DNA from 3 places in the Halobacillus litoralis genome. Region 3 is predicted to be linked to each of the others. Evidence: riboswitches for the same ligand, from Rfam matches in the RefSeq annotation. Region 3 holds a riboswitch; each other region holds the start of a gene.

Region 1 (6,064 bases), 1.9 Mb from region 3:
GCATCAATCATAGCTTCGATATCTTCGATTTCACGTTCTATAGAATAAGGCAGTGTGTTACCACTATCGCCTCGTCCACGACGGTCGTAATTGTAAACAGTGAATTCAGAGGAAAATATTTTGGCATCTTGCACGATAGGCTTAAATGAGCGATGGCAACTTGCTCCCGTTATGTAAATTAGAGGTGGACCATTACCGTAGACATCGTACGCTAAGGTTGTGCCGTCTTTTGACCGGGTTGTTTTCATAAATAACACCCTTTCCCCTCAATAAAATGGAAGAATACTACACATCTGCATCTGCCAACATAGCAATCCATATACTGCCAATGTATTAAATTACATAATCAATCATTTCTACATCACATATGAATTTCCTTCTATTATTCAATAAACTAAAAATGATTGTTGAAAGATAACTAGACCGTAATCATTATTTTCACCTAATCTGTTAGCACAATAACCGATAGCCAATGTGCAGCTGTCGCCCTTCATAACAATCATAAAATACTGCGAGGCACCTCCACTGGGATACTTGCGTTTGGAATTCAAGACTCATGCTTCTTTCACAAGCCTGGGTTTGAAGCTGTACACTAAAATATTCAATAAACTTACCGGGAATAAAGCGATGTACAAATAAAATGACATTGGATCGCCGCTCATCCCAAATTCATCAACGATATACCCACTGCTGTAAAGGCAGACGCTGCCGATAATCAAGCTCATAGATGTAATGAAGAAAAGTGTCCATCCATTCACCTTCTCTTCCTTCTGAAAAGTAATAAAAAGAGTTAAAAGAATGGATACAATCACTAATAACAAGAATACGGGTCTCAAAAGTACAAAGGTTTCCATAAAATCCCTCCCATCTATACTTTATCAAAGGAAGCCTCGCAGAGGTAGGCACTATCTTTTGATTTCAAAAACGGAAACTCGTAGACTTGAATGAAGAACAGGAAAAGGAGTGAGGATCATGGCTCAAGAAATCAAAGGGAAAATCGCTTATGTGACGGGTGCAGGTCGCGGCATCGGACGGGCGACGGCTTTGCAGCTTGCGAGAGAAGGGGTTCATGTCGGGCTGATTGCTCGGACAGAAAGCCGTCTTAAGGAGGTTGCCGAGGAAGCTCGTTCCTATGGTGTTCAGGCTTCTGTAGCAGCTGCTGATATTTCTGACCTTGAACAAGTTGAAAAAGCGGTCCAACAGTTACAAGAAGAGCTAGGCGAAGCGGACATCCTTATTAATAATGCGGGTATCGGTGTGTACGGGAAATTCCTTGAACTGGAACCTGAGGAATGGAAGCGAACGTTCGAGGTGAATGTTTACGGTACATACCACGTGACGAGAGCAGTCCTGCCGATGATGAAAGAGAAAAACCAAGGCGATATCATCAACATTTCTTCAAGCAGCGGTCTCAAGGGGACAGCCGGCTCCACGGCTTACAGCGGTTCGAAGTTCGCTCTTCAAGGCATGATGGAAGCTTTGATGCAGGAAGTGAGAAGGGACAACATCCGTGTCTTTACGTTGAATCCGAGTCTCGTGGCGACAGAACTTGCTTTAGGGGAAGATATGGAAGGACAGGATAAAGAGAAGTACATGCAGCCGGAGGACCTTGCTGAATACATGGTTTCTCAATTGAAATTACACCCCCGTATCTTCATTAAGCAGTCGCTTCAATGGGCGACCAATCCTTTCTAAATTTATCGACTATACCCAGAAGCATCCATAATATTAATATCAGAGAAAATCAGGAAAACGCCTGGATTTTAACATCCAAGCGTTTTCCTTTTCTTCAAAAGAAGGCTGACGCAACCACGTCAGCCTTACCTTCTACTCTTTCATCCATTGTGGTTTTCCAAAGCCTTTGAATTGTTCATCGATGATTTTTTCAAATTCCTCTGATTCCACAACTTCTTTAATATCTTTTACGAACTGTGCATCAAGATCTTCCGTATTGACTGCTACACGGTTACGGTAGTCATCCGGCATATCTTCAAGCGCTAAGGCATTCAAGAGGTCCATTCCCGCTGCCAAGGCATAGTTCCCTGGAACCATGGATAAATCTTCGCTATCGACAAGACGCGGCAGTTGGCCAGCTTCCACTTCGACAAACTGGATATCTTTCTTATTCTTCGTAATATCGTTCAATGATGCACGCAATGGATCGACACTGTCGTCAACCTCAACGAGACCTTCATCCTCAAGCACGATCAAAGCACGAGCCAGGTTGGTTGGGTCGTTCGGGACTCCCATCGTGCTACCTTCTTCAATACTTTCTATATCCTCGTATGTATTGGAGTAAATCCCCATCGGCGCTGTCGGGACGATGATGACTTCAGATAGATCGAGATTGTTTTCCTTGGCGAAAGACTCTAAGTAGATTTTATGCTGAAAAAGGTTGGCATCCAAATCGCCGTTTGCCAGGGCTTTGTTAGGTTGGACATAGTCCGTGAATTCTTTGTTCGTCACTTCGTATCCCTTTTCTTCTAATAGTGGAGCGATCGCTTTCGTGACCATATCGCTATATGGTCCGGCAGTGGCTCCAAATCGAATCGTGTCTTTTCCAGAAGCGTCTGCACTTTCTTCATCCTCGCCACACGCAGCGAGAAATGCAATCGATAGTAAAGTAACACATAACAGAATGATTTTTTTCATGATGGTTCCTCCTAAATTTGCTTTAATTCTTTTTCACAGTTTTTGCAATGTAATCGCCTGTGTACTGCACGATTTGGACAAGGACAATAAGCAGGATGACGGTCGTGAACATGACAAAGTTATCGTAGCGATAGTACCCATAACGAATCGCCAGGTCTCCGATTCCACCACCTCCGATGGCACCTGCCATGGCTGAGTATCCAATCAAACTGATCGCTGTGATGGTCAATCCGCTGATCAGCCCCGATTTGATTTCCGGGAAAATGATATCCTTGATGATTAACCAAGGAGAAGCCCCGCAGGCGATGGCCGCTTCGATTACCCCTTTGTCAATATCACGCGCCGATGATTCCACAATTCTTGCGTAAAAAGGGATCGCAGCTACAGATAGGGCTACGGAAGCCGCTACCGGACCTGTGGTTGATCCGATTAAAAAGTTTGTAAAAGGAAACAGGAAAACAAGTAATATGATGAACGGAACCGAACGAATCAGGTTCACCACAACGCCCACAATGCTTTTGACGAGTCGATTCTCAAGGAACAGATCACGGTCTGTCACAAACAAAAGCAGCCCGAGCGGTAGACCTGCGATTAAAGCGACGAAAAGACCGATGCCTACCATGATCAGTGTTTCTAGGAAGGATTTATTCAGCTCTGGCCAGAGATTGATCAGCTGTTCGACCATCTTGCAGCACCTCCACTTCTCCAAGCTTATCTTTCAATTCTTGTATAGCCTGTTTGACGACCTTTTGTTCTCCGGTCAATTCCATCACAAAGGTGCCAAGAGCCTGGTACTGGATGTAATCGATCTTCCCATGGAGGATGTTCGCCCGTAAGTTATACCCTTGTAAGAGGTCTGACACAATAGAATCGTTGGCCGAGTCCCCTTTAAACGTCATATGTACGATGGTTCCTTTCCTTTCTGACAGGATCTTTTCCGGGATGCGGAAGTCGATCACCGTTTGGATGAAGCGTTTCGTCAGTTCGTTTTCAGGGGCAGCGAAGATCTCGTATGTAGACCCCTGTTCCACAATTTTTCCGTCTTCCATAACGGCACAGCGGTCGCAGATTTCTTTTACGACTTCCATTTCATGAGTAATGAGGACAATGGTCAGTCCAAGCTCTCGGTTGATCTTCTTCAACAACGTCAGAATGGATTGTGTCGTGTTCGGATCTAACGCTGAGGTGGCTTCATCACATAAAAGCACCTTAGGGTCATTGGCCAGAGATCTCGCAATGCTCACTCTCTGTTTTTGACCTCCACTTAACTGGGCAGGATACGCGCTGGCTTTATCTGACAAACCGACGAGGTCCAATAATTCCTGCGCCCTTCTTTTTCTTTCCTGACGGTTGACGCCTGAAGCTTTAAGAGCAAAAGCCACATTTTCTAAAACGGTTTTCGCCATCGCGAGGTGAAAACCTTGAAAGATCATCCCAATCGATTGTCTCGCCTTTCTTAGTTCTTTGGCATTCAAGGTCATGAGATCGATTCCATCCACCATGACCTTCCCTTCTGTCGGGCGTTCTAGAATGTTCATGCATCGCAGCAGGGTGCTTTTCCCAGCCCCGCTGTACCCGACGACTCCAAAAATCTCACCTTTCTTGATATCCAATGAGACGTCATCGACTCCGATCACGGTTTTCGCCTTGGATTGATAGACTTTGCTCAGTTGTTCCAATGAAATCATCGGCTTACCCCCTCATTCACAAATTCAAGTCTACAAAAAAACTCCCGCCCTTTACGGGAGAGAGTTTCGCATGAAAGACTGCCAAACTCTTATCTCCCAGAATAAAAATATTCTGCAGGAATTAGCACCACTCCATGTGGAAGGTTGCTGTGATGTCTACGGGCCTTCTCCCTCAATCACTCTCAATAAGAATCTTCGTATATGTTTTAACACTTTAACGCATGTGATAGGGTTTGTAAATAAATTTTCTCAATTTTTTAAATTATATTTTTCAACATTGACATTCGATTTTCATGCGACTGCCTCTCTCACTCAAGGATCCAGACGCAGATTCACCGGATGATATAGATACCATCTCATACTCTTCCACACGTCCAAGTGAATCGACCCACCTCATGGGGATTCAAACTCAAGCGCAAGTGAAAGAAACGATCCTGACCGTAGAAAAAAGTTTAGTCTCATGGTAAAAAGCTAAGCTTTCATACAACGGGCTAAGTAAATGCCGCTCGCCGCCGCCTGCGACAACGAGTGCGTTTCCCCTGAGCAGTCCCCGATCAAATACAACCCTGACAGCTCTGTTTCAAAATGCTTATCTGTGAAGATCTTCGCTTCATAAAATTTGCTGTCCAGCCCATAAAGGATGGTGTCGCGATCGATTTTCTCCCCAAGCAGCCCTTCCAGCGCCTCGAAAAACTCCAGAAGCGCTTCTATATAGAGAGGCGGAACTTCTTTTTGGAGATCTCCAGCTTCCGCCTCCAAAGAGGGATGGATCACTTCTGAAGAAAGGCGATCCGACGGGTTGCCTTCCAATAGATCTCCCAACTTTTGCGCCACAATCCTTCCCTTTCCTTGATTGATGCCTCCAATGACACGATGAGCTTCTGCCATGGCTTCGGCTTGATCTTTGTAGTACCGCGGCACGAAAAGAGTGAAATTCAAATTTTGACTCGGCTCCTCCTCGTTCTGGTTCTGACCATCTGCCATCACCAGACCATGCTGATACTTACGTACGATCCTTCCGCGCGGATTCATGCAGTAGGTGGTGGCGGAAAAACGCTCGGTTATGTAATGCAGCTTCGTCTCAAAGGTTTCCTGGAGGATGGCATCGAGCTGATTGCCGCGCATCTCCACTCTGATCCCAAGATCCAACCGTGTCTCGCCTGCTTTCAGGCCTAATTCTGCTGTCTTGGATTTCAGCCAGTCACTCCCACTCATTCCTGTCGCTAACACAACTTTCCTGCTTTCGAACCGTCCGTGGTTGGTATCGATTGAAAACAGACCTTCTTCTTTTGTAACTGCTGTGACATCCGCTTCGAAAGTGAAGGTTATCTTTTCAGACATCTCCTCATACATGCGTTGAAAGATTCCCCGGGCGAGTTGTGTCCCCAAATGGCGCACTTCCGTCGAGAAAACTCGCAGGGAATGCTGGGCTGCTTTTGCAGAGAGTTTCTCATTTTTCGTACTGTATCTCTCCACAAGGTTGCCACCATAAGAACACAAAAGCTCATCAACTTCTTCCATGAGCGCAAGCGTTTCTTTTTCCCCGATCTTCCTTCCCAACTGTCCACCAAAGTCGTTCGTATAATTGAATTTTCCTTCTGATTTCCCCAACCCTGCAAATCCAACGTACCGATCGCACGGCCCTTCACATGTGCACCCTTCCTGCTGTAATCCACACGTCCGTTCAACCAGAGGTTTTCCTTTATCGATTACATGAATGTTCC
Region 2 (6,064 bases), 1.3 Mb from region 3:
GTGCGGCATGAATCATGGATCTTGTGTAGGCCAGTTTAATTCGCTGCCCTTCCCCGTAAGATCCTCCTGACCAGCCTGTGTTGACCAAATAAACATCTGCGTTGAATTGGTCAATTTTTTCCCCGAGCATTTCTGCATAAGTGGATGGCGGGAGAGGAAGGAACGGTGAACCGAAGCAGGCAGAAAATGTAGCTTGTGGTTCTGTGATTCCTCTTTCAGTCCCTGCAAGTTTACTCGTATATCCACTCAAGAAATGGTACATGGCCTGCTCTTTGGTCAATTTACTGATTGGTGGGAGGACACCTGTTGCATCAGCTGTTAAAAAGATGATGGCATTCGGATGACCGGCGATACTCGGTTGTACAGTATTATCAATATGCTCTAATGGATAAGCCGCTCGTGTATTTTCAGTGAGACTTGTGTCATTGTAGTCGGGCTGGTGGGTCTGTGGATCAAGCACTACGTTTTCCAGGACAGAGCCGAAATGAATGGCATCAAAAATCTGGGGTTCCTTTTCTTGAGAAAGGTTGATACATTTCGCGTAACATCCACCCTCAATATTAAAAACTCCGTAGTTTGACCATGCATGTTCATCATCACCAATCAACCTACGTTGAGGGTCCGCTGATAATGTTGTCTTTCCTGTTCCGGAAAGGCCGAAGAATAAAGCCACATCTCCCCTCTTTACCTACGTTAGCTGAGCAATGCATAGGGAGAACGTTCTTCTCGGGAAGAATATAGTTCATGACAGAGAAGATAGACTTTTTAATCTCTCCGGCATATTCGGTGCCACCAATTAAAACAATACGGTGTTTAAAAGAGATCATGATGAATGCTTCTGAGTTCGTTCCATCGGTCTCCGGATTAGCTTTGAAGGTTGGAGCAGAGATTACAGTAAACTCTGCTTCATGATCTTCTACTTCCTGTTCATCTGGACGAATGAACATTTGCTGTGCGAATAAGTTGTGCCAGGCGAACTCTGTGAGTACCTGAAGAGGAAGACGGTGCTTTTCATCTGCCCCCGCAAAGCCCTTAAAGACAAAAAGTTCATTCCGTTCTTTCAAATAATCCAATACTTTATGATATAGTTTTACAAACGTTTGATCATCTATGGGCTGGTTGACAGCTCCCCAGTGAACTTTATCTTGTGTAACATCATCCTGAACGATGAATTTATCTTTCGGAGATCTTCCAGTATAAGTACCCGTCGTTGCCTGGATGGCCCCTTTTTCTGTCAGGGTACCTTCATTACGGTATAAAATCTTTTCCACTAAGTGTGGAACAGATAGCTGGTGGTGGACATGTTCTTGGGCAAGTAAAAGATTCAGTTCAGACATTTGATTTATGGTACTCATATGTGTCGACCCGCCTTTGCATTTATTATGATCAACCTAATGTGAGATTAGTATAACACATTGAATTCTTTAGTCCATACTATACGTGAAAAAGCTTACATTTTATTTATTCTGAATTATCAAACTAGAAACCCACTCTTTTGTTCAACAATCTGGCAGGATTGTGAAAGACTCAGTTTCGAGACTTTTGTTGAGTGGATGGGGGCTGCGGGGAATAACTCGCTTTCCGCGGGAGCGCGGTGAGCCTCCTCAGGCTAACGCCTTGCGGGGTCTCACCAAGCACTCTTTTCCCGCAGGAGTCTCGCCATTCCCCTCCGCCCCTTTGCTATATCAGTGTCTCGAAACCACTCCCCGAATAATCAGCTATTCAGTTTAATGGGAGTATAAGGATAAAATCCCCGTGCCCAGGTATTTGCACTCTGAGAGCTTAATACAGAGCGTTCTATGCTTTTAACAATCGAGATAGCGGAAGACAATCCAACTTGGTAAAGGGGTTCGTTTCTCACATACATCGAATGGGGTGGTTGGGAAGCTGCGAGACTCCCGTGGGAGAAGGAGATAGGCGAGATCCCGCAGGACGCAGTCCCAGGGAGCTCGGCGCTCCCCTACAGGAAAGCGAGTAGCTTCCCAGCCACCCCTGACTCCCATTATGGCAAACGAAACCCTAAAGCATCTCGAAACTGAGTCTTCAACAAACGGGAGCTTATATGGAAGAGTGGGATATTTCTTATTGAAAAAAGTTTCTAATAATATATGTGAATTTCATTCAAACGTTTACTAAATACGAATACGTTAGAATGAGGTGGAATTCAATTGACAACAAATGAGGTTTTCGATACGATAACGGAGAACGGATACTCTCTTATCCAGAGTTGGTGGAGGGACAGGCCCTTTGAAACCCAGCAACCGTCATGCACATGACACGGTGCTAACCTGAAGCAAGGAGGACATGCTCCTTGGACGATAAGAGCGAAAGGAAGCAGCCCCTTTCCTCGAATAGGAAAGGTTTTTTCTTTTTATAAGGCTTTTTTTCAAACAGAGGGATGAGATTGATTCATCCACTCATTAAAACTCAGCCTTTAATGAAGAAATATTCGAACAGGATAACCTGTAGATATTCCTATGTAATTGCTCCATTGGTTGTGAAAAGAGGCAACATGAACATATATGAAACGTATAAAAGTTTCTGCACATACTGGTAAAGAGTTCCGTCTAATACTTTGTACTTACAGAAGGAGGAGTTTTTAAGAATGCCTGCAAACCGCCGGTTATTCACATCAGAATCCGTCACGGAGGGTCATCCGGACAAAATTTGTGACCAGATTTCTGATGCGATATTAGATGAAATTTTAAAAAACGACCCTAACGCGAGGGTTGCATGTGAGACAACAGTGACAACGGGACTTGTACTGGTTTCTGGTGAGATTAGTACAAATACTTACGTGGATATTCCATCCATCGTACGTCAGACGATCAAAGATATCGGATATACTCGTGCGAAGTACGGGTTTGATGCGGATACATGTGCTGTTCTGACTGCGATTGATGAGCAATCCCCTGATATTGCAGGAGGCGTGGACGTTGCTCTTGAATCCCGTGAAGGAAAAATGAGTGACGATGAAATTGAATCGATTGGTGCAGGAGACTAGGGATTGATGTTTGGTTTTGCTAATAATGAAACCAAAGAATTGATGCCTCTTCCAATCTCCTTGGCTCATAAACTCTCTAAACGTCTATCTGATGTTAGAAATGATGGTACACTTGATTACCTTCGTCCAGATGGAAAAACACAAGTGACGGTAGAGTACGACGAAAATGATCAGCCAGTGCGCGTGGATACAATTGTTATTTCTACCCAGCATGCGGAAGAAGTGACTCTGCAACAGATCCAGGAAGATTTGAAGAAACATGTGATTGGGCCGATCGTGCCTGAAGGATATATTGATGAACAGACGAAGTACTTTATTAATCCAACCGGACGCTTCGTCATTGGAGGTCCACAAGGTGACGCCGGGCTAACCGGAAGAAAGATTATCGTCGACACATATGGTGGCTATGCTCGTCATGGAGGGGGAGCCTTCAGTGGTAAAGATGCTACGAAAGTAGACCGTTCTGCTGCATATGCTGCCCGTTACGTTGCGAAAAATATCGTAGCTGCAGGACTTGCGGATTCTGTTGAAGTTCAGCTTGCTTATGCCATCGGTGTTGCGCAGCCTGTTTCTATTGCTATTAACACGAATGGAACAGGTGCGGTTTCTGAGGAGCAACTGGTGGAAGCTGTCCGTGAACTGTTCGACCTTCGCCCAGCAGGAATTATTAAGATGTTGGACCTGCGTCGTCCTATTTATCGTCAAACGGCTGCTTACGGTCATTTCGGACGTACAGATGTGGAGTTCCCTTGGGAGCGTACAGATAAAGCCGAAGAATTGAAGGCACGCTGTCAGTAATAAAAAAAAACCGTTCCAAACAAAAGTTTGGAACGGTTTTTTTCGTTCAAGTGATCGATTTGTGGCTTCATGATTTTCGTAGTTCTTTATAATATTGCCCTTTTTCCACATAACTCTTTCTGATCCTGTTGAGTTCCTTAATGTCTTCTTCATTTAGTTCTCTTATGACTTTGGCCGGCCGTCCGAAAGCGAGAGTATTTGGTGGAATCACTTTCCCGGGGGGAACAAGACTCCCGGCGCCGATGAAAGCTTGTTCTCCAATAACAGCGCCATCCAGAATAAGAGATCCCATGCCGATCAGCGCGTTTTCTTTTATATGGGCGGAATGTAAAGTGACTTGGTGGCCGACGGTTACCCCGTCCTCAATGATTAATGGTTTGTCTGGGCTTTGATGTAAGAGGCTTAAATCTTGAATGTTGGTGTTCTTGCCAATATGTACGGGAGCTACATCTCCTCTGATCACGGTCTTGAACCAAACACTGGCCTTTTCCTGTATGGTTACATCCCCTGTGATCACAGCATCTTCAGCAACATACGCGCTCGGATGTATGTCAGGTACCTTTCCTTTATATTCGCAAATCATGAAAAACCCCCTTATACTTATACTATTGATAGTATAGCAGAAGAAAAGAGGGAGATGCTGTGAAGAAAGTAGAATCAGTCAATGATCGTGCAACGGTTGTGCTCGTTCATGGGGCCTTTGAACATTCAGGACGGTATCATGAACTGGTCGACCAACTTCAAAAGGATGGGTATTCCGTTATTTATGGGGACCTGCCAGGTCAGGGTCGTTCTTCAGGGAAGAGTGGCCATATCCGTTCTTTTCAGGACTATATCAATACCATTATGATGTGGATTCAAGAGGCGGACCCCAATAAAAAAGTATTTTTAATGGGGCATAGCATGGGAGGCCTTGCGGTTGTTCGTACAATGGAGACCGCTCAACCAAAGGTGGATGGTGTTATTCTTTCTTCTCCTGCGCTAGGGCTCCTGAAAAAAAGCGAGCATCCCCTTGGAAGCTGTGTCTTATATGTTAAATACTTTTATTCCATCATTAAGAATCAAAGCTCCTCAAGATCCCGAATATATCACACGTAATAAGGACAAAATTATAGAGTTTCAACAAGATCCTTTGATTATTGATAAAGTCTCTGTTCGCTGGTACCGTGAATTTCAGAAAGCGACGAGAGAAGCGTTTTCTGATATTCAACGCTTTCCTGATATCCCATTGCTACTGATGCAGGCCGAAGAGGATTATATGGTGAGAATAGAGAAGACCGCTGAATGGTTTGACCGGGTTCAGGTAAAAGAAAAAAGGTACAAACAGTGGCCAGGTCTTTATCATGAAATTTATAACGAGCCGGAATGGAAAGATGTCTATCAACATACGCTATCTTTTTTAGAGGATCATCTAAAGTAAATCGGAAAGGAGGCTTTCTTTTGAGACGTGCAGTCCCAGGTAACGCCATGTTTTTGATGTACAGAGTTTATCGAAATATTTTTCCTGCTGTTCATAATGAATTATCTTACTGGATTGAAAGGGCGAAATCGATTCCTGACGAAGAACTTAGAAGTCAAGCTTTGGCGAGTATTGAAGAAAAGACGTTTCACTGTGAAGGGGGATCTATTTACTCTGCTCTCTCCCGCGGCAACGATAAACAGGCCATTCGATTCATTGTTGCTTATCAAACCATCAGTGACTACTTGGACAACCTTTGTGACCGTAGCACCTCTATGGATCCTGACGATTTCCGCATGTTGCATGAATCTATGATCGACGCCTTGACACCAGGTAACCCATTACAGGATTATTACCAATATCGTGACGAGCAGGATGATGGGGGGTACCTCCATGATCTTGTGAACACGTGCCAGCAAGTCCTTTCCGAGGCGGAAGACTATCAGATCGTCAAGAAGCAGGCGGTAAGGTTAGGTCAGTTGTATGGTGATTTGCAAGTTCATAAGCATGTGATCGAAAACGAGAGGATTCCGAGGCTTCAAAATTGGTTCAAGCACTACCAAAAAGAATGGCCGGAACTCAGCTGGTATGAGTTTTCCGCATGTACAGGGTCTACGTTGGGAATTTTTTGCCTTGTTTCCTATACGCTTAGTGGAAAGATGGATGCAACGTTATCTAATCAAATTGAAAGAAGTTATTTTCCTTATATGCAGGGATTACATATCTTGCTTGATTATTACATTGACCAAGAGGAAGATGAGAAAGAGGGGGATTTGAATTTCTGTGCTTACTACGACCATGAG
Region 3 (6,064 bases):
TTGCTCGTCCCTGTAGGGCTCGGGGTGCTGCTTTTGACGATCCGGACGACGTTCATGGTTTTCCAGCATCATGCTGATCGATATAAGGACTTGCTCCGGCTGACCTCCGGCTTTACCGGATTGATCATTCCGGCCCTTCTTGTCAGTATTCTACCGATTACCTTGGGAGGTTTCGTCAGTTTTGAAAGTGGCTATCCTCGCCTGGAGTACGGAGAATTGCTCACCCATCCGACCTTGTACATGCACATCTTGTTCGGATTATCCACCGAGCTTTTCATCTCCGCCATTTTCCTGATGGACTATGCTAAGGAAGCGGAAGACTGGAACGCATATGACACCTTCCGTAAACATTCCTTATGGCTTGGACCTGTCAGTATCGCCATTGCCATGCTGACGATCGGCACATTCCCTGAAGAGGCTTCTTGGATCGTCGATAACATCCAGGAGCACTGGGTCGCGTTCGGTTTGTCCCTTCTGTTCTTTATCATTGGTTATGCCTTTCTCTTCATCAGAAAAAAAGACGGCCGACGCGGACTGGCACGTCCTGCTGTCATCATGGTTGGCTTACAATATGCCGTCGCGATTTATGCCTACGGGGCCGCACACCTGCCTTACTTGATTTATCCGGATATCACCATCGAGGACGGGTTTACCAACCCTGATACGTTCTATCAGATGTTAATCGTCTATGCTGTCGGGTTCGGCATTCTCATCCCAGCCTTCTACCTTTTCTGGCGCCTCTTCCTCAAAGACCGCCGCTACTTGAAACAGGAATAACAGACAACGGCACCCTCCTCATGGGGTGCCGTTTTTATGCTTCATTGGAGCACACCTATGGTTTATCTCGTTTTCAAATAAGGGTACACACTACAAGACGATCGGAGTCGTTGGCCCAGCCATTGATGAAAAAGGGAACAGCACAGCGGGGGGCGCTTTGATTAAATAGCTCTCTCAGGACCTTGAACTCAATATGCTTGGTGTAGAGCATACAGAAAGGAAGTATGAAGATGGCGTTTGATTATAATCTTGATTTTGATAACATCGATTTTCGCAAGAATCCCGAGAAGTACCGTGTCGGACGCGGAGAACAAGGCGTATTACTCGTTGAACCATACAAAAGTGAAATCCTTGCCCACTGGCGCTTCAAGACACCTGAGATCGCCAGAGAATCATCGGACAAAATCTATCAGATGTTCCTCGATTATAAAGAAGCGGATGACTTTGTGGGTATGGATATGGCGCGAAAGTTCCTGCAGATGGGCTACACCCGCTCGCGGAGATACGCTAATTATAAAGGCGGGAAAAAGTATGACAAAAACGGGGAAATAAATGATCGAGACATCGACGACGAGAAAGCAGAATCCGCAAAGATTTTCGAGGAAAAATGGGTGCTGGCCCGAGAGGATGAAGATTATTTAAAGAAAAAGAAAGCCCATCAGAAAGAATACGGATAAAACGTTGACAATTTTTAGTATTGAACGTAGGATATCATTAAACCAAGTAAACAAATCGGATTAATGATGCGAGGAGTGTACGCGTGAAGACATACCCACTTCTGATTAACCTGCTGTTCATGATCATCTCCTGGTCCATCGGGGTTTACTTCCTATCTGTCATTTATACTCCGACGATTATCATCCCCCTCTTCAATGACTTCATCTGGATTCGCGACTACAAGGGACTTCTCGGCTTGACGGCTATTTTCACCGTCCTGACAATTCCCTTGGTGACCTTCCTGTATAAAAAACGGGGACAAATGAAGAAAAAGACGACCTGGTACGGGATGAATGCAGTCACCCACCTCCTTTGGCTCGGAACGCTTGCTTTGCAAGTCAAAATAGTTCTCTACAATTTAGGTATCTGTCATTAATTGACAGGATTTCCATCCTCTCTGTCGAACCATTGAGATAGAGGAGGCAGAGATATGGATTTTCAAACCTTTTATGAAGAGTACAAACGTAGGGCCAGCCAACATGATTTGGACTACTTAAAAGAAGTTACATCCCGGGACCTCGCTGCAAGAGAAATCCGTCATGGTGAACGGGTGGATTACTCTTTTGAAGAGTCTATCGAAGGATGGCACCAAGCATTCGAACATTTCAAAGATCAAGATATGGACTGGATCTACACCGACCATTCCGTTACCCAGCTTAATGAAAGCACACAGCTTGCCGCTTTCTGGGTTTCGATCCGTTTAAACGGAGAACTCCTTGAAACATCCAACCTCTTTTTTGATACCTTCGAAAAACTGAATGGAGAATGGCGGCTCGTCCGCTCCTATATTGAAGCTGGAGTACATAACCCATCCCTTTAAGTCTGCTTATCAAAAGGAGGCTTTTTTTCGCATTCCTGAAAAAGTTTTCAAAAAAATCTAGTTAGCATATTGTCAAAACATTCTGAGTAGTGTAGAGTAATCAGCAATTAGAAAAAATTACAATTGAATCTCTTATCAAGAGAGGCAGAGGGACTGGCCCGGCGAAGCCTCAGCAACCACTGGTTTGACCAGTAAGGTGCTAACTCCAGCAAGTTGTTTTACCAACTTGGAAGATAAGAAGAAGAACCGTACCCACAAAAGTCTTCTTCTTTAAGAAGGCTTTTTTTATTTTTATTGGATATTCGTTATTAAAGAATATGTGTGCAAGACTCGATTTCAAGATGTTCCGGGGTTCGTTGCTTAGTTTAGAGTCAGGGATGGCCGGGAAGCTACTCGCTTTCCGGTGGGGGGAAAGGATTTAATTTGAACCAATAACTTATAAAGGATGTGTTGTCATGTGTCCACATAGGGAAACGAAATTTGTCCAGACAGGGAACCAGCGTCATGAACCTACGGGGGCGATCAATTCTCCCGTTTATTTTTCCACCCCGTACCGCCACCCTGGTTTAGGAGAATCGACTGGTTTTGATTATACGCGAACCGGTAATCCTACCCGTCAACTTCTAGAGTCTTCGATTGCTGATATCGAAGGTGGTGATGCAGGATTCGCGTTCAGTTCCGGGATGGCGGCTATCCAAACCGCCCTGTCTCTTTTTAAAAAAGGGGATGAAATCATCGTTTCCGAAGATTTGTACGGTGGTACGTTCCGCTTATTTGAACACATGGAAGAGCGTTACGACCTCCGCTTTCATTACTGTGACAGCAATAACCTTGAAGGGATCTGTGACTACATCAATGAGCGGACCAAAGCCATATACGTGGAAACCCCGACGAACCCACTGATGCATACGGCTGACATCAAGCAAATTTCTACAGTTGCGAAGTCCCACAATCTGCTGTTGCTTGTCGATAATACGCTATATACACCGGTATTGCAGGAGCCTATTCGAGAAGGCGCCGATGTGGTCATTCACAGTGCTACAAAATATTTAGCCGGCCATAATGATGTCCTTGCCGGGATCCTTGTGAGTAAAGGAAAAGCTGTAAGTGAAAAGCTTGCTTTTCATCAGAATACATCTGGAGCTGTCCTCTCTCCTTTCGATTCATGGCTTGTCATGCGCGGGATGAAGACCCTTCCTCTTCGGATGCGTCAGCATGAAGCCAACGCCAAAGCCGTGGTCGCCTTTTTGGAAGACCACCCGCATGTATCGGATATATTCTATCCGGGCAAGGGCGGAATGGTTTCATTCAGACTTCAATCGGAAGAATGGATTGATCCATTTTTGCGAAACTTGGACCTGATCAGTTTTGCCGAGAGTCTTGGAGGTGTGGAGAGTTTTATCACCTACCCTGCGACTCAGACTCATGCGGATATCCCTGAAGAGAAACGGACCAGCTATGGCGTGTGTAATCGACTGCTTCGTTTTTCTGTCGGTGTCGAGCATATTGATGATTTAATTCAAGACCTTGACTATACCCTCGCCCAACTACCAAAGGAGGAATCTGTACGATGACTGATCATTCTTTACAAACCCGATTGCTGCACAGTGATTATAAGTTCGACCCGCACACCGGCGCGGTCAGTGTCCCGATCCAGCAGGCATCCACGTTCCATCAACAGGATTTCGACAATCCAGGGGTCTATGATTACAGCCGTTCAGGTAACCCGACCCGAAAAGCGCTGGAAGATACCATCGCAGGACTTGAGAGTGGAAGTCACGGCTTTGCGTTCGCCTCTGGAATGGCTGCCATTTCAACAGCTTTCATGCTTTTATCAAAAGGGGACCATGTCGTCATCACCCAGGATGTTTATGGGGGTACTTTCCGTATGATCCACGATGTTCTCATTAGGTTTGGAATCGATCACACATTTGTTGATATGACGGACCTCCATGCGGTAGCGACGGCTATACAGCCGAATACAAAACTTTTATATATTGAAACACCTTCCAATCCGACGCTTGAAATTACAGATATTCGCGCCGTCGCAAAGTTAGCGAAAGCGAACGATTGTTGGACATTCGTCGATAACACGTTCATGACACCAGCCCTGCAGCGTCCGCTTGAACTTGGTGCGGATCTTGTCCTGCACAGTGCGACGAAGTTCATCGCCGGTCACAGTGATGTGGTCGCAGGTCTTGCCGCTACCAAAGATGAAAAAATTGCAGATCAGCTCGGTTTTTTACAAAATTCATTCGGATCCATTCTCGGCGCACACGATTGTTGGCTCGTGCTTCGCGGCTTGAAAACTTTACATTGCCGAATGACGCAATCGTCAGCATCTGCTGTCAAGATCGCAGAAAAACTAAGCGTTCATCCACTCGTGGAGCAGGTCTATTATCCTGGCTTCCGTTTTCATCCGGGAAGCTCGACTCAAATCTATCAGGCACAGGGATCCGGAGCTGTATTATCCTTCCGTTTAAGGGATGAAGAAGCCGTCCGTCAGTTTACGAAACATGTGGAACTCCCTGTCTATGCGGTGAGCCTCGGGGCGGTCGAATCAATCCTCTCCTATCCCGCACGTATGTCGCATGCTTCTATGCCGAAAGGTGAACGTGAAAAGCGTGGCATCACGGATGGTCTCCTTCGTTTATCCGTCGGACTTGAGAACCCGGACGATCTGATCAACGATTTCTATCAAGCCTTAGAAAAACTTGAATCTCAAACATTTTTTCAAACAGGAGGTTAAATGATGGATTTAGGCCAAGCATTCAAACACCACACATTGATCGGTGACGGAGCAATGGGAACCCTCCTCTACTCCTATGGCATCGATCGATGTTTTGAAGAATTGAACCTCTCTCATTCGGAGGAGGTCTTAAACGTCCACCGTGCTTATGTGAACGCCGGCGCAGACGTCATCCAAACCAATACGTATGGGGCGAACTATATTAAGCTTGAGCGCTACGGCCTTCAGGATCAGGTGAAAGAAATAAATACTGCCGCCGTTAAACTTGCCAAACAAGCGGCCAGCGCGGGTCAATATGTGGTCGGAACAATCGGAGGTGTCCGCGGGGCCCGTAAACAAGCGATCTCAATAGAAGAAATCAAACGTAGCTTCAGGGAGCAGCTGTACTGTCTTCTTTTTGAAAAAGTCGACGGCCTCCTGCTTGAAACCTTTTATGATTTAGAAGAGTTGACGACCGTTTTGAAGATTGCCAGAAAGGAAACAGAGCTCCCGATCATCGCTCAAGTATCGATGCATGAAGCAGGCGTATTGCAAGATGGTACCCCTCTTCCTGACGCGCTGAAACAGCTGGAAGAGTTAGGAGCGGATGTTGTCGGCGTCAATTGCCGGCTCGGACCTTATCACACAATACAATCATTAGAGGATGTTCCGCTTCCGGAAAAAGCGGTGCTGTCTGCCTATCCGAATGCCAGTTTACCAGCCTACCAGGACGGGAGACTCATCTACCCGACAGACCCGACATATTTCCAAAAAAGCGCCCAGTCGCTTTATGAACAAGGGGCACGCCTGATCGGTGGCTGCTGCGGCACCACCCCTGAGCACATCGAAGCGATTGCCGCAAGAGTGAAAGGCAATCCACCGATTCAAGATAAGGTTGTCCCGATCAAAGAAAAAAACGAAGTGCGTCTTTCCAGGACGAAAAATGACCGCCCTCACCTTCACGAAAAAGCTAAAAAGGGACGTTCCATCATCGTTGAACTTGATCCGCCGAAAAAGCTGAA

What was found. A riboswitch is a leader RNA that binds a small molecule or an ion and turns the genes downstream of it on or off. The one in region 3 is predicted to bind S-adenosylmethionine.
Region 1: another riboswitch for S-adenosylmethionine. It lies ahead of LC065_RS13600 (methionine ABC transporter ATP-binding protein); the one in region 3 lies ahead of LC065_RS03405 (methionine biosynthesis PLP-dependent protein).
Region 2: another riboswitch for S-adenosylmethionine. It lies ahead of metK (methionine adenosyltransferase); the one in region 3 lies ahead of LC065_RS03405 (methionine biosynthesis PLP-dependent protein).

The regions. Positions count from the first base shown of each region.
Region 1 covers NZ_CP129016.1:2,666,565-2,672,628, reverse strand. Annotated here, with positions in the region: gene LC065_RS13625 (alpha/beta fold hydrolase) at 1-248, opposite strand, end outside; gene LC065_RS13620 (hypothetical protein) at 555-854, opposite strand; gene LC065_RS13615 (3-ketoacyl-ACP reductase) at 973-1,695, shown strand; gene LC065_RS13610 (MetQ/NlpA family ABC transporter substrate-binding protein) at 1,828-2,652, opposite strand; gene LC065_RS13605 (methionine ABC transporter permease) at 2,675-3,337, opposite strand; gene LC065_RS13600 (methionine ABC transporter ATP-binding protein) at 3,297-4,340, opposite strand; SAM riboswitch class I at 4,427-4,532, opposite strand; gene LC065_RS13595 (FAD-binding oxidoreductase/lyase) at 4,812-6,064, opposite strand, start outside.
Region 2 covers NZ_CP129016.1:1,981,249-1,987,312, forward strand. Annotated here, with positions in the region: partial or broken gene pckA (phosphoenolpyruvate carboxykinase (ATP)) at 1-1,355, opposite strand, end outside; SAM riboswitch class I at 2,215-2,325, shown strand; partial or broken gene metK (methionine adenosyltransferase) at 2,606-3,802, shown strand; gene LC065_RS09990 (gamma carbonic anhydrase) at 3,870-4,385, opposite strand; gene LC065_RS09995 (alpha/beta hydrolase) at 4,445-4,900, shown strand; gene LC065_RS10000 (serine aminopeptidase domain-containing protein) at 4,833-5,222, shown strand; gene LC065_RS10005 (tetraprenyl-beta-curcumene synthase family protein) at 5,270-6,064, shown strand, end outside.
Region 3 covers NZ_CP129016.1:650,256-656,319, forward strand. Annotated here, with positions in the region: gene LC065_RS03385 (cytochrome d ubiquinol oxidase subunit II) at 1-777, shown strand, start outside; gene LC065_RS03390 (DUF4385 domain-containing protein) at 1,008-1,454, shown strand; gene LC065_RS03395 (hypothetical protein) at 1,538-1,870, shown strand; gene LC065_RS03400 (flavoprotein) at 1,925-2,314, shown strand; SAM riboswitch class I at 2,444-2,554, shown strand; gene LC065_RS03405 (methionine biosynthesis PLP-dependent protein) at 2,770-3,888, shown strand; gene metC (cystathionine beta-lyase) at 3,885-5,063, shown strand; gene LC065_RS03415 (bifunctional homocysteine S-methyltransferase/methylenetetrahydrofolate reductase) at 5,067-6,064, shown strand, end outside.